Regions from separate parts of the Micromonospora sp. NPDC023633 genome, predicted to be linked through region 1. Evidence: riboswitches for the same ligand, from Rfam matches in the RefSeq annotation. Region 1 holds a riboswitch; each other region holds the start of a gene.
The links. Region 1 has a riboswitch for cyclic di-AMP ahead of AB0G13_RS00215 (NlpC/P60 family protein). Riboswitches for the same ligand answer to the same signal wherever they lie in the genome.
Positions count from the first base shown of each region.

Region 2: another riboswitch for cyclic di-AMP. It lies ahead of AB0G13_RS29690 (hypothetical protein); the one in region 1 lies ahead of AB0G13_RS00215 (NlpC/P60 family protein).
Region 3: another riboswitch for cyclic di-AMP. It lies ahead of AB0G13_RS24455 (hypothetical protein); the one in region 1 lies ahead of AB0G13_RS00215 (NlpC/P60 family protein).

Region 1 covers NZ_JBFABB010000001.1:35,007-39,227, reverse strand. Annotated here, with positions in the region: gene AB0G13_RS00220 (peptidoglycan recognition family protein) at 1-1,847, opposite strand, end outside; cyclic di-AMP (ydaO/yuaA leader) riboswitch at 2,085-2,219, shown strand; gene AB0G13_RS00215 (NlpC/P60 family protein) at 2,232-3,272, shown strand; gene dcd (dCTP deaminase) at 3,344-3,922, opposite strand; gene AB0G13_RS00205 (pyridoxamine 5'-phosphate oxidase family protein) at 4,001-4,221, shown strand, end outside.
Region 2 covers NZ_JBFABB010000141.1:2,512-6,732, reverse strand. Annotated here, with positions in the region: gene AB0G13_RS29700 (hypothetical protein) at 1-287, opposite strand, end outside; gene AB0G13_RS29695 (YibE/F family protein) at 644-1,996, shown strand; cyclic di-AMP (ydaO/yuaA leader) riboswitch at 2,163-2,294, shown strand; gene AB0G13_RS29690 (hypothetical protein) at 2,298-3,314, shown strand; gene AB0G13_RS29685 (carbonic anhydrase) at 3,601-4,221, opposite strand, start outside.
Region 3 covers NZ_JBFABB010000090.1:9,947-14,167, forward strand. Annotated here, with positions in the region: gene AB0G13_RS24450 (SRPBCC family protein) at 165-632, shown strand; gene AB0G13_RS24455 (hypothetical protein) at 720-1,799, opposite strand; cyclic di-AMP (ydaO/yuaA leader) riboswitch at 1,813-1,944, opposite strand; gene AB0G13_RS24460 (cation diffusion facilitator family transporter) at 2,098-3,015, opposite strand; gene AB0G13_RS24465 (AAA family ATPase) at 3,092-4,221, opposite strand, start outside.

The DNA of each region.
Region 1 (4,221 bases):
TCGCCGACGGCGTACCGCTCACCGGCCGAGAGGGTGTACTGCAGGGGCGAGATCGGCTGGTACGGCACGCCGGCCGGGTACGCCGCCTGTTCCGGGTACGCCCGGCCGTACACCGGGATGGTGGTCTTGCCGGCCTTCGGGGTGGCGACCAGGCCGACGGCCCACTTCGCGGTCGGCGCTGAGGCGGGGTTGTGGAACCACGACTTCTGGCCGAGGTACCAGATCGCGGTCCAGTCGCCCCGCACCTCGGCCACGGCGTACGTCTGTCCGGCCGAGACACGGGCGCCGTGGTCGGAGATGTACATGGTGTTCGGGGTGCCGTCGGGCCGCAGCGCGATGTCGTTGACCAGCGGCGCGTCGTGGCTCGGGGCGTTGTGCAGGGGCAGCGCGGACGAGCCGCGCAGCGGGCAGGGCGCCACCGGCGGAACCGGGTTCGGCACGCCCGGAGGCTGCCGGTTGCAGCCGGTGAACTGCGGCTGGTTGGTGGCGAAGTCCGGGTCGATGGTGACCAGGCCCGTGTGGTGCGTGCCGGTCGACTTGAACGGCGCCTTGAGCAGGTCGAAGTAGTGCGACCAGTTCCAGTACGGGCCCGGGTCCCAGTGCATGCCGCGCACGGTCGAGGCGACGGTGCCGGGGATGTTGTCGTGCCCGATGATGTGCTGCCGGTCCAGCGGGATGTTGTACTGCCGCGCCAGGTGGCGGACCAGCTTGGCGGAGGTGCGGTACATCGCCTCGGTGTACCAGGTGCCGTGCCCGGCGAAGCCCTCGTGCTCCAGGCCGATCGACTTGGAGTTCACGTACCAGTTGCCAGCGTGCCAGCCGACGTTCTTGGTCTTGATGTGCTGGGCGATGTGGCCGTCCACCGAGCGCAGGGTGTAGTGCCAGCCCACCCGCTTCGGGTCCTTGACCAGGTTGACGCTCGGCCCGAAGTAGCCCTCGGTGTCGTGGATGATGATGTATTCGATCTTCTGCTGCGCGGGCCGGTCGGCCAGGTCGTGGTTGCCGTAGTCCTCGATCGTGGGGCCGTAGTTCTGGTACGGCGCCGGGATCCACTCGCAGGAGATGTCGCTCGGGCACTCCAGCCCGTCGGGCCGCGCGAGCTTGCGCAGGTGCAGCCGGTCCAGCCAGGAGCGATCCGGCTGGACCGCGACGCCGGTCAGCGTGACCCGCTGCCCGTCGTCGGTCAGCCGGCTGTCGCCCGCGGCGATGGTGGCGTACACCTCGTTGGCGAAGGCCGCCGCAGCGTCGGCGCTGTCCGCGCCGGAGTACCGGGCCACCGCGCCGTACCAGGCCGCCGGGTCGGTGCCGGCGCCGACCGGGGCGCCGATCTCCTTCTGGTACGCGGCCAGCAGCGCCGCGCCGCCCCGGATGTTCGCCGTGACGTCCGTCCGCAGCGCCTCCTCGCTGGCGCCGGTCAGCTCCGCGGCGGCGTCGAGCGTCCGGAGCGCCGCCTCGTCGGGAGGCGGAGCGGCCGGCGGCTCGTGCGCCTCGGCCAGGGACCGGCGGGAGTCGTCGCCGCGCGGGTCCTCGGTGCCCTCGTCGTGGTGGGTGCCACCGGACAGGGCGGCGACGTGCTCGGCGTCGGTCAGGTGCATGGGTCCGTAGCCGCCGCTGGTGCTCGGCGTGCCGGCGTTGGTGTCCCAGCGGGACTGCAGGTAGGAGACCCCGAGCAGGACGCTCTCGGGCACGCCGTACTCGGCCGCCGCGGCGGCGTACTGCTGCTGCCGGTCGGTCGCCGGCGAGGCGGCGGCGGATCCGGCGGCGGTGAGCGGCGTCGCCGCCAGGGCGGCGGCCACGGCCGCGGCCAGCAGGACGCGTCTGCTCCTTGATGTCGCTGACAGGTGCATCAGACCCCCAGTTCGGACGGGCAAAGATGGGGCCACCTTCGCCCCGTCCGCCGCCTCGGGTCAATACCTTTCCGGTGGACACTTCAAAAGGAAGGAAACTTTCGCCGTCCGAGTCGCGGATTCGCCGCCCCGGACGAGTACGGAGTGTCACCGCCCGGAGGGTTGCGGATCGATAACGGTCGTCTCTACTCTGGTCCTTCGTCGGCCGGTGACAACCCGTCCAACCAGGGCGGTGACGGTCCGACACCGCCGAGTCGCTCCCGAGCGAGCCGGGGACCCAGGTTCCCCGGGGTGAATCCGCAGTCCCTGCGGTAGGGCGCCCCTTCCCGCCCGAACCCGTCAGCTAACCCGGTAGGCGGTACGGAAGAAGGAGTACGGAGCCCGGTGGCACACCATGCCCCGCGGCCACCGTCGACCCGGTCGGCCCTCGCCGACCCGGCGACGGCTGCGCCGCGCCCACGCTGGTACCGCTGCACCACCGCCCTCGCCGCCCTGGCCGCGTTCGCCGTCGTCCTGACCGGCGGCGCCACGGCGGCCCACGCCGAACCGACGGTCGCCGAGATCGAGCGGCAGATCGACGAGGACTGGAACAAGCTCGAACCGATCATCGAACGGCACAACGCCACCCGACAGGACCTGGCCGCCAGGCGGAAGCAGGCCGACGCCCTCGCCGCGCAGATCAGGCCGCTGGAGAAGCGGGTCGACCAGGCGATGGAGAAGGTGGGCGCGCTGGCCGCCCGCGCCTACAAGGGCGAGAACGTCTCCGCCGTCAACGCCCTGCTGGGCAGCCGCTCGCCGAGCGAGATGCTCGGGCAGCTCGAACTGCTCGACCGGTTCGCCCAGCACCAGCAGCAGGACGTGCGGCAGGTCGCCGAGCTGCGCGACCGGCTTGCCGGGAAGAAGGCGCCGCTGGACGAGATGGTCGTCCAGCTCAGCCGCACCGAGGCCCAGCTCGCGGCGAAGAAGAAGCAGATCAACGCCGAGATCGACCGGTTGCAGAAGCTGCGGCTGCGGATCTACGGCAACGGCGGCGGCGGGCCGCTGCGCCCCGCCCCCTGCCCGGCCGGCTACCCCGGCGGCGCGGCCGGCACCGCCGTGAAGTTCGCCTGCGCCCAGATCGGCAAGCCCTACGTCTGGGGCGCCGAGGGGCCGAACTCGTACGACTGCTCCGGGCTGATGCTCGCCGCCTGGGCGAAGGCCGGGGTCTCGCTGCCGCACAACGCCGCGCAGCAGCGCCGGGCCACCGCGACCGTCAGCCGGGGCGAGCTGCGCCCGGGTGACCTCGTCTTCTACTACAGCGACCTGCACCACGTCGGCATGTACGTCGGCGGGGGCTGGGTGGTGCACGCCTCCCGTGCCGGGGTGCCGATCAAGATGAAGAAGGTCGACGACGGCCCGATCCACAGTTACGGGCGGCCCGGCTGACGTGCGGGGACGGGCCCCCTTTCCTGGCGCGTGCGGCACGGGAGGGCCCCTCCCGACGGCCGGCGCCCGGGTCAGCGGGTTGGCCAGGTGCGCCAGTGCTGCCAGGAGCGGCTCGGGGTCGGCCCGCGCTGGCCCTGGTAGCGCGAGCCGTAGACGGCCGAGCCGTACGGGTGCTGCGCCGGCGACGAGAGCCGGAAGATGCAGAGCTGGCCGATCTTCATGCCCGGCCAGAGGGTGATCGGCAGGTTGGCCACGTTCGACAGCTCGAGGGTCACGTGGCCGGAGAAGCCCGGGTCGATGAAGCCCGCCGTGGAGTGGGTGAGCAGGCCCAGCCGGCCCAGGCTCGACTTGCCCTCCAGGCGGCCGGCGAGCTGGTCGCCGAGGGAGATGACCTCCAGCGTCGAGGCGAGCACGAACTCGCCCGGATGCAGCACGTACGGCTCGCCCTCCGGCACCTCGACCTTCGACGTGAGGTCGTCCTGCTGCTGCGCGGGGTCGATGTGGGTGTAGAGGTGGTTGTTGAAGACCCGGAAGAGATTGTCCAGGCGTACGTCGATGCTGGACGGTTGCACCAGCGCGGGCTCGAACGGCTCCAGCGCGAGCGTCCCCGCCTCGATCTCGGAGGCCAGGTCGCGGTCGGAGAGCAGCATCCGCACACCTTAGCGAGCGATGAGCGTGACCTGCGTGTCGGAGTGCGTCTTCGTACAGTTGTTCGATAGAATGTCGGCATGGCTTCCTGGTCCGAATTCGCCGCCGACGAGCCCCGCCTCGCCGACGGGATCCGCCTCCTCATGCAGCAGTACGGGCCGGGCTTCGGCTACCTGGCCACCGTCCGCGCCGACGGCGGTCCCAGGGTGCACCCGGTCTCCCCGGTGATCACCGACGAGGGGCTCTTCTGCTTCGTCGTCGACTCGCCCAAGCGGCGCGACCTGGAGCGCGACGGTCGCTA
Region 2 (4,221 bases), on a different contig from region 1:
ACGGCGTACGGGAGGGCGGTGCCGTGCGAAGGCGGCACGAGCGCGTCCGCGGCGACCCCGTGCGGGCCGGACACGGCGACTCCGTGCGGGCCGGGTGCGGCGGCGGCGTGCGGGCCGGGTGCGGCGGCGTGCGGGCGGGGTGCGGCGGCGGCGTGTGCCGACGGGCCGGCGGGGTGACCCGTCGGGTGCGAGTCGTGGCCGATGGTGTGCATCGCGGCCAGGCCGAGCAGCGTGCCGACGAGCAGCAGGAGCCGGGCCCCCCGCGCCGCCGTCACCGTCGTCCGCACATCCGTCACGCTAGCGCGTCGGCCCGCCAGCACGGGGGCCACCGCGCGGCGCGCCCCCCGAACAGCCGGCGCCGAAGGTGGCCCGTCGGCGGTCCGCGTCCCGACACCACCCCGCACCACCTGCGCCCGCATCCCGGGATGGCTACCATTCGGCCGATGGCCCTCCGGATTCCGCACCGCCCGTCCCGCGCCCCCCACCGGGCGGCGGCGACCATTCACGACCGGGCCGGGGCCGACGACCGCGGCACGTGACCGCACCGCCAGGCGGAGGCGGCCCCCGTCCCCGCCACGCGGCGACGCTGATACCGACCGGCCCGCCGGCACTTACCCCGCCCGGATTCGTTGGGAGACACTCGATGGGCGCCGACCACACCAGTCCCGCTCCGTCCGCCCCGCCGGGGGTGCGGCGAATCCTCGTCGCGACGGTGGTGCCCCTCTTCGTCGCCACGGTCATCGCGGCGCTGGTGCTCTGGCCATGGGACTCGCGCGATCCCGCGGCCGGCACCGAGCCGCCCCGCCACCACGGCACGGTGACGCGGGTGGTGACGGAGCCGTGCCCGCCCGCCCCCGAGACGCCAGAGGGGAGCCCGGACGCGGCGCAGGGCCCCTGCGGCACGGTCACCGTACGGGTGGAGGACGGCCCCGACGCCGGCCAGCAGGTGGAGACGCCGGTGCCGGCCGGCCCCGGCGCGCCGACCGTCGCCGTGGGCGACGAGATCATCCTGGTCGAGCTCACCGACCCCGCCGATCCCACGGCCAGCACCTACACCGTCGCGGAGCACCAACGCGGCAAGCCGCTGCTCTGGCTGGTCGCGCTCTTCGCGGCGGCGATCGTGGCCTTCGGGCGGTGGCGCGGGCTGGCCGCGCTGGCGGGCCTGGCGGCGAGCTTCGCCATCCTGCTGACCTTCGTGCTGCCCGGCATCAGCGCCGGGAGCCCACCACTCCTGGTCGCGGTCGTCGGCGCCGCTCTGATCATGTTCGTGGTGCTCTACCTGACCCACGGGGTGACCGCGCAGACCTCGGTCGCCGTGCTCGGCACGCTGGGCAGCCTGGTGCTGACCGGCGTCCTCGGCACGATCGCCACCGCCGCGACCCACCTGACCGGGTTCGGCAGCGAGGACGCCACCACGTTGTCGATGTACCAGGCCGACGTCGACCTGCACGGCCTACTGCTGGCCGGGATCATCATCGGTTCCCTCGGCGTGCTCGACGACGTCACGGTCACCCAGGCCGCCACGGTCACCGAGTTGGCGCACGCCAATCCCGGGCTGTCCCGGATGCAGCTCTACCGGGCGGCGACCCGGGTCGGCCGGGCGCACATCGCCTCGACGGTGAACACCATCGTGCTGGCGTACGCCGGCGCCTCGCTGCCGGTGCTGCTCCTGCTGACCGCCGACTCGCGGGCGGTGACCCAGATCCTCACCAGCGAGTTCCTGGCGCAGGAGATCGTCCGCAGCGCGGTCGCCACCCTGGGCCTGATCGCCGCCGTGCCGCTGACCACCGGGCTGGCGGCCGTGGTGACCGCGGCGGGCCGGCGCGGCGGGGACGCCACCGACCGCGCGGCGTCCGCGCCCGCGCCCACGCCCCGGCCGGCGGCCGACCGGTCCGAGGCGCTGGAGGCGCTCAGCGGGCCGCGCGCCACGGACGCGCCGTCCGCCGCTCCCGGCGGATGGCCCGGCCGGGACAGGAGCACGGACACCGCATGGTGACACTCCTCAGCGTGACCGATCAGGACGTCCGACCTGATAAACGCGTCACTGCTCACCCTCCGCCATTACGAAATAACGCATTTAGTCGGCTTAGGGACGTAGATCCCCGGGAGTGCTCTCGGGTAACCTCGCTGCCGGTCACCGCCGAAGGCGCGCAGCGGCGCCTGCGGTGCCGCCGCCCAATCGCCGCCAGGCGAGCCGGGGACCCAGGTACGTGGGGTGAATCCGCGACAGCGGTAGGGGCCACTTCCGCCCCGAACCCGTCAGCTAACCCGGTCGGCGGTCGACGGAAGGGAAAACTGTGACGGCACCCCTACGCCGCTGGTTGACGCCCGTGGTGGCCGTGTTCGCCGCCCTGGCGGTCTTCGCCGGGCCCCTCCCGGCGGCGGCCGCGCCCACCCCGCCCAAGCCCTCCGGGCACGGGGACGACGAGCCCAAGCTGCTCGACGACCTGATCGAGGCCCGCACCCGGTCCTACGTGCAGGCCCAGGCGAAGCTGAAGAAGTCGGAAGAGCGCCAGCTCGAACTGGCCCTGGAGGTCGACCGGGCGCAGGCCGAACTGGACGCGCTGGCCCCGCAGGTGAGCCAGATCGCCGCCCAGTCCTACCGAACCGGGCGGATCGGCGCGGTGTCGATGCTGCTGGACACCGCCAGCCCCGACTCGTTCGTCCGCCGCGCCGCCGCCCTCGACGAGATCAACCTGGTCAACTCCAAAAAGCTGGCCGAGGTGAACGCGATCAAGGACCGCGCCGAGCAGGCCAAGCTGGCGGTCGACGCCGAGGTCCGCGAGCAGCAGAAGCTGAAGAACGAATTGAACCGCAACAAGCGCGAGGCGGAGAAGGCGCTCGCGCTGGTCGGCGGCAGGGAATTGACCAGCGGCAAGGTGGTCGCCACCTCGCCGGTGGCCCGGATGGCGCCGGGTCGCACGGCCGACGGCGACTGGAAGCCGCTGTCAGCCACCGAGGACGACCCGACCACCTCCGGCCGCATCACCGCGCGCACCCTGCACATGTACAAGGAGGTCAAGCGGGCCGGCTTCAACCGGTTCGTCGGCTGCTACCGCTCCGGCGGGCCGTACGAGCATCCGAAGGGCCGGGCCTGCGACTGGTCACTGCAACGCAGCGGCTTCTCCCCCTGGCACAACGACGACACCTACATGTACGGCAACAACCTGACCGCGTTCCTGGTCCGCAACGCCGACCGGCTCGGCATCTACTACGTGATCTGGAACCGGCAGATCTGGTTCCCGGCGACCGGCTGGAAGTCCTACAGCGGCCCGTCGAACCACACCGACCACGTGCACGTCTCACTGCTCTAGCCGAGACCCACACACAGGGCCGCCCCGCCGGACGCGGGGCGGCCCTGTGTCGTCGCATGGACGACCCCGTGTCGTCGCATGGGACCGCCGCCGCGGAACGGCTCGGGGCAGGCCGCAGACCGGAACGGGCGGGAGACGGGTCCTCGCGCCGGGACACGACACGGCGCGGCGGGGCGGCGGGACACGGCGCGGCGGCGGCGCGGCGGGACACGACGAGGCACGGCGCAGCGGGACACGGCGCAGCAGGGCGCCGCGGGGCAGGGCCGGGGCAGGCCGGCGGGGGGAGTCAGGCGAGCGCGGCGCTGGCCGCCGGCTCCGGCGCGTCGACCACGCGGGCGGGCACCGCGGCCACCGTCCGCACCTCGCCGGCGGTCAGCCGGTACGACATGCCGACCACCCCGCAGCGACCGGCGGCCACCTCGGCGGCGAGCACGGCGGAGCGGCCCAGCATCGCCTCGACGGTGTGCGCGATGTGGATGTCGACGATCCGGTCGATGTCGTCCACGCCCTCGGCGGCGGCCCGGCGCAGGCTGGGCACCACCGCGTCGACCACGGCGCACAGGTGCCCGACCGGTGGGGTGCCGGTGGCGTCCGCCGTACGCGCCGCCTGGACGGCCCCGCAGGAGTCGTGCCCGAGCACCACCACCAGCGGCGTGCCCAGGACCGTGACGGCGTACTCCACGCTGCCCAGCACCTCGGGGCCGATGGTGTGCCCAGCGGTGCGGACCACGAAGAGGTCACCCAGGCCCCGGTCGAAGATGATCTCGGCCGCGAGCCGGGAGTCGGAACAGCCGACGATCACCGCGAAGGGGTGCTGCCCGTCGGCGACCGCGGCGCGGTGCCCGGCGTCCTGGTTGGGGTGGCGCGGGGCGCCGGTCACGAACCGCCGGTTGCCGGCGTGCAGCTC
Region 3 (4,221 bases), on a different contig from region 1:
CATGCGCCCACCCTCCACCGATCGGCACGTGGCGTGACCTTCCACCAGCTGACCGTAGTGGGATCGGTGCCCGGGCGTCCGGACTCCGGGCGGGATCGGCGCGGCGTTGCCAGCGCGCCCGGCATGCGCGACGATCGGGCGACCATCGACGGCGGGGAGACGGCGTGCTCAGGCGGAGTTCCTTCAGCTACACCGTCCAGGCGCGCTGCTCCCTCGCGGAGGCCGCGGCGCTGCTCGCCGATCCCGGCCGGCAGGAGGACCTGCACCCGCTCATCGTCCGGGTCCGTCGGGTGCCGACCCGCCCCGGCGCGCGCGCCAGCTACGACATCACCGATCGACTGGCGGCCGGGCCGGTGCGCCTGCCGATCACCTACCGGGCCGACGTCCTCGTCCACGATCCCGACGAGATCGTCACCGTGGCGCGGCAGTGGCCCGCCACCACGGTGCGCAACCACACCCGGCTGCGGGTGGAGCCCGACGGGGTGGTCCGCATCGACGTGGAAATCACCCTCGCCGCGCCCGCGCCGCTCTTCGGCTACGCGTTCCGCCAGGCCCGCGCAGCCCACCTCGGGCTGGCCGCCCGCCTCGCCGCGGCCCTCGACACGCGCCCGCCCGGGCCGCCGGCCGACTGACCGCCGGGACCGGTCGGGACGGCCGGAGGCGACGGGCGCCCGGGCCCCCGGTGACCCGCCGACGGGCGGGACACCGGGGCGCGGGCGTCAGTAGACCGACAGGTGCACGTGGTTGGTGTGGTCGCTGGACGGGTCGCCGTTGGCCCCGCTGTACGACTTCCACCCGCTGCTCGGCAGCCAGATCTGCCTGTACCAGATCACGTAGAGCACGGCGAGCCGGTCGGCGTTGCGCACGTAGTACGCCGCGAGGTTGTTGCCGTACGTCCGGTCGCCGCCGGTGGCGTCGCCGCCGAAGCCGCCCTTCTGGGCCGCGAAGTCGCAGGCCCGGCCCTTCGGGTGCTCGCCGGAGCCGCCGGGGCGGTAGCAGGAGACGTAGCGGGTGAAGCCCGCCGCCTTGGCCTGGTTGAGCGCGTGCAGGGTGCGTGGGGTGATGCAGCCGTTGGCGGGAGTCGGGTCGTTGACGCTGCACGACTCACGCGGCCACGAGCCGTCGGAGTTGCGCGGCGCCGCCTTCGCCGTCGCGGTCGAGGTGCCGCCCGGCGAGGCGCCCCCACCCGCGGACTGCTGTTGTTGCTGCTTCCGGTTGGCGACCGTCAGCGCCCGTTCGGCCTGCTCCTTGCGCTTGGCCATCACGCTGACCTGCTTGCGCTGCTCCCGGATCTCGCCTTCCAGGGCGAGCCTGGTGCGGGTGGCCTCGTCCCGGGTCTCCTGGAGCTCGCGCAGGGCCCGGTCCTCCTTGGCCGCCACCGCGTCGAGGGCGGCGGCGCGGTCCATGAAGCCGTCCGGTGAGCCGCTGTTGAGCAGGGCGGACGCCACGCTGAGCCGGCCGGTGCGGTAGGCGGCCCCCGCGATCTCGCCGACGTTGGCGGTGCGGGCGGTCAGCTCGACCTCGGTGGTCTTGAGCTGCGCGGTGAGCTGCTGCTGCCGCTTGGTCGACGTGTCCAGGGCGCGCTTGGCGTCGAGGTAGCCCTTGCTGGCGGCCTCAAGTTGGGCCCGCAGGGCCGGGGTGCCGCCCTCCTCGTCCTGGCCGGGAGCCGCGGCGAGCAGGCCGGCGCGGGTGGTGGCCGCCGCCGGGGCGGCGGTGACCGGGGCCACCGCGGCGCCGAGGGCGAGCATCGTGGCGATCAGGGCCGCCGTTCGGGCGGCACGTCGTCGTACAGGTGCCATCACTGGCATACACGTGTCCTTCCGTCAGCCGCCGACCGGGTTAGCTGACGGGTTCGGGACGGAAGATCCCTACCGCTGACGCGGATGCACCCCACGAACATGGTTCCCCGGTTCGCCCCGCCGGGCGATTAGGCGGCGGCCACCGCCGGCACCGGTGGGTGCCGCCTGGCGGAGGCCGAAGCCGAGCCTACCGGTGCCGGTGTGACTGGTGCAGCGCAGGTGACGGAGGGTGTGCGTCCACTAACAGTCAAATCCGGCATAAGGCCACAATACTCTCCCAGAATTAAGGTTGTCCTCATTACCACTCCACCGCCCCGCAGGCCCCGGGCGACGCTCCCGGCTCGATCTGCAACGTGGCGTGTTCGATCTGGAAGTCGTCGTGCAGCGCTGCCCGGGCGGCGCCCAGCACCGCGCCCACCTCCGCGCCGGGCGCCATCGTCAGGTGCGCCGAGGCCACCTCCATCCCGGAGGTCAGCGTCCAGACGTGCAGGTCGTGCACCTCGGCGACGCCCGGCACGGCGGCCAGCCGGTCGTGCACCGCGGTGACCTGGAGGTGTTCCGGTGCGGCCTGTACGAGGATGCGCAGCGCGGCCCGCCCGAGCCGCCAGGTACGGGGCAGGATGAACAGCCCGATCGCGACCGCCACCAACGGGTCGGCCCACCACCAGCTGGTGGTGGCGATCAGCAGCGCCGCCCCGATCACGCCGAGTGACCCCAGCAGGTCGCCGAGCACCTCCAGGTAGGCGCCGTGGACGTTGATGCTCTCCTTCGCGCCGGAGCGCAGCAGCGCGAAGGCGCCGACGTTGGCGAGCAGGCCGAACACGGCCACCACCAGCATCGGGCCGGCCAGCACCTCGGGCGGGTCGCCGAAGCGGCGCACCGCCTCGACCACGACGTAGACCGCGACGCCGGAGAGCAGCACGGCGTTGGCCAGCGCGGCCAGCACCTCCAGCCGGTAGAGGCCGAAGGTGCGCTGCGGATCGGCGCCCGCCCGCCGGGTGGCGGCGATCGCCGCGAGCGCCATGCCGATGCCGAGCACGTCGGTGAACATGTGCCCGGCGTCGCTCAGCAGGGCCAGGGAGCCCGTGCGGAAGGCGGCCACCGCCTCCACCACCATCAGGCCGGCGAGCAGCCCGAACGCCGCCCAGAGTCGGCCCCGGTGGCGGTGTGCGGCATTCGCCACCGACCCGTGATGGTGGTCATGACCTGCGCCCACGCGCCCACCCTCCGTCAGGCGTCCGGATTCGCGTCCAATCTATGTTCACATCGCTATGTATGCAAGTAACGCGGCCTCAGCCGATCGGGTCGACGGTGGTCAGGCGCTGGGTGGCCCGGGACAGCGCGACGTAGAGCGTCCGCACCCCCGAACCCGGGTCGGCCCGGATCTCACCAGGGGCGACGAGGACGACCCCGTCGTACTCCATGCCCTTGGCCTCCAGGCTGGTCACCACCTGCAGGCGCGGCGCGCCCAGCCCGCCCAGCCAGCCGGCCACCTCGTCGCGGCGGGGCACCGGCGTGATCACGCCGACCGTGCCCTCGACCTCGGCGAGCAGCGCGCGGGCCGCCGCCACGACGGCGCTCTCCAGCTCCGCCGGGGCCACCGCCAGCTCGACCGGGTCGACGCCGGTGGAGCGCACCGCCCTGGGCAGCGGGAGGTCCGGGTGCAGCCGGCGGATCTCGGCCGCCGCCACCGCGAAGATCTCCGCCGAGTTGCGGTAGTTCGTGGTGAGGGTGAAGTGGTGCCGCTTGCGCCGGCCCAACGCCTGGTCCCGGGCCCGGGTCAGCTCCTCGGGGTCCCCCGTCCACGCCGTCTGGGCGGGGTCGCCCACCACCGTCCACGAGGCCAGCCGGCCGCGCCGGCCGATCATCCGCCACTGCATCGGCGAGACGTCCTGCGACTCGTCGACCACCACGTGCGCGTACTCCCGGTAGTCCTCCGGGCGCTCCCGGGCCGCCTCGCGGGCGGCGCGCTGCCGGTCGGCGAAGGTGCTCAGCTCGCGGACCCCGCCGGCCAGCTGGAACGGGTCCCGCCTGGCCCGGGCCGGCCTCATCGGCTTGCCGAGCAACGCGTCCAGCTCGTCGAGCAGCGCGATGTCGGCGATCGTCAGCCCGGCGGCATCGAGGCTGCGGTACGCGTCGGTCAGCAGCCGGACCTCGGCGCGGGAGAGGATCCCGGCGGCGTACCGGTGCAGCCGGTCCGGGCGGGCCAGCCAGCCCAGCACGTGCCGGGGGTGCAGCCGGGGCCACCACGCCTTGAGGAACTCCCGGAACTCCGGCCGCTCGGCGATCTCGTCCTCGAACGCGCGCTGCTCGGGCAGCCGGCCGACGCCCAACCGGCGGGCCTGCGCCCAGAGCGCCGCGAAGATCCCGTCGAAGCCGGCCCGGCGCACCTCGTTGCGCCGGGCGCCCCGGGGCATCGCCC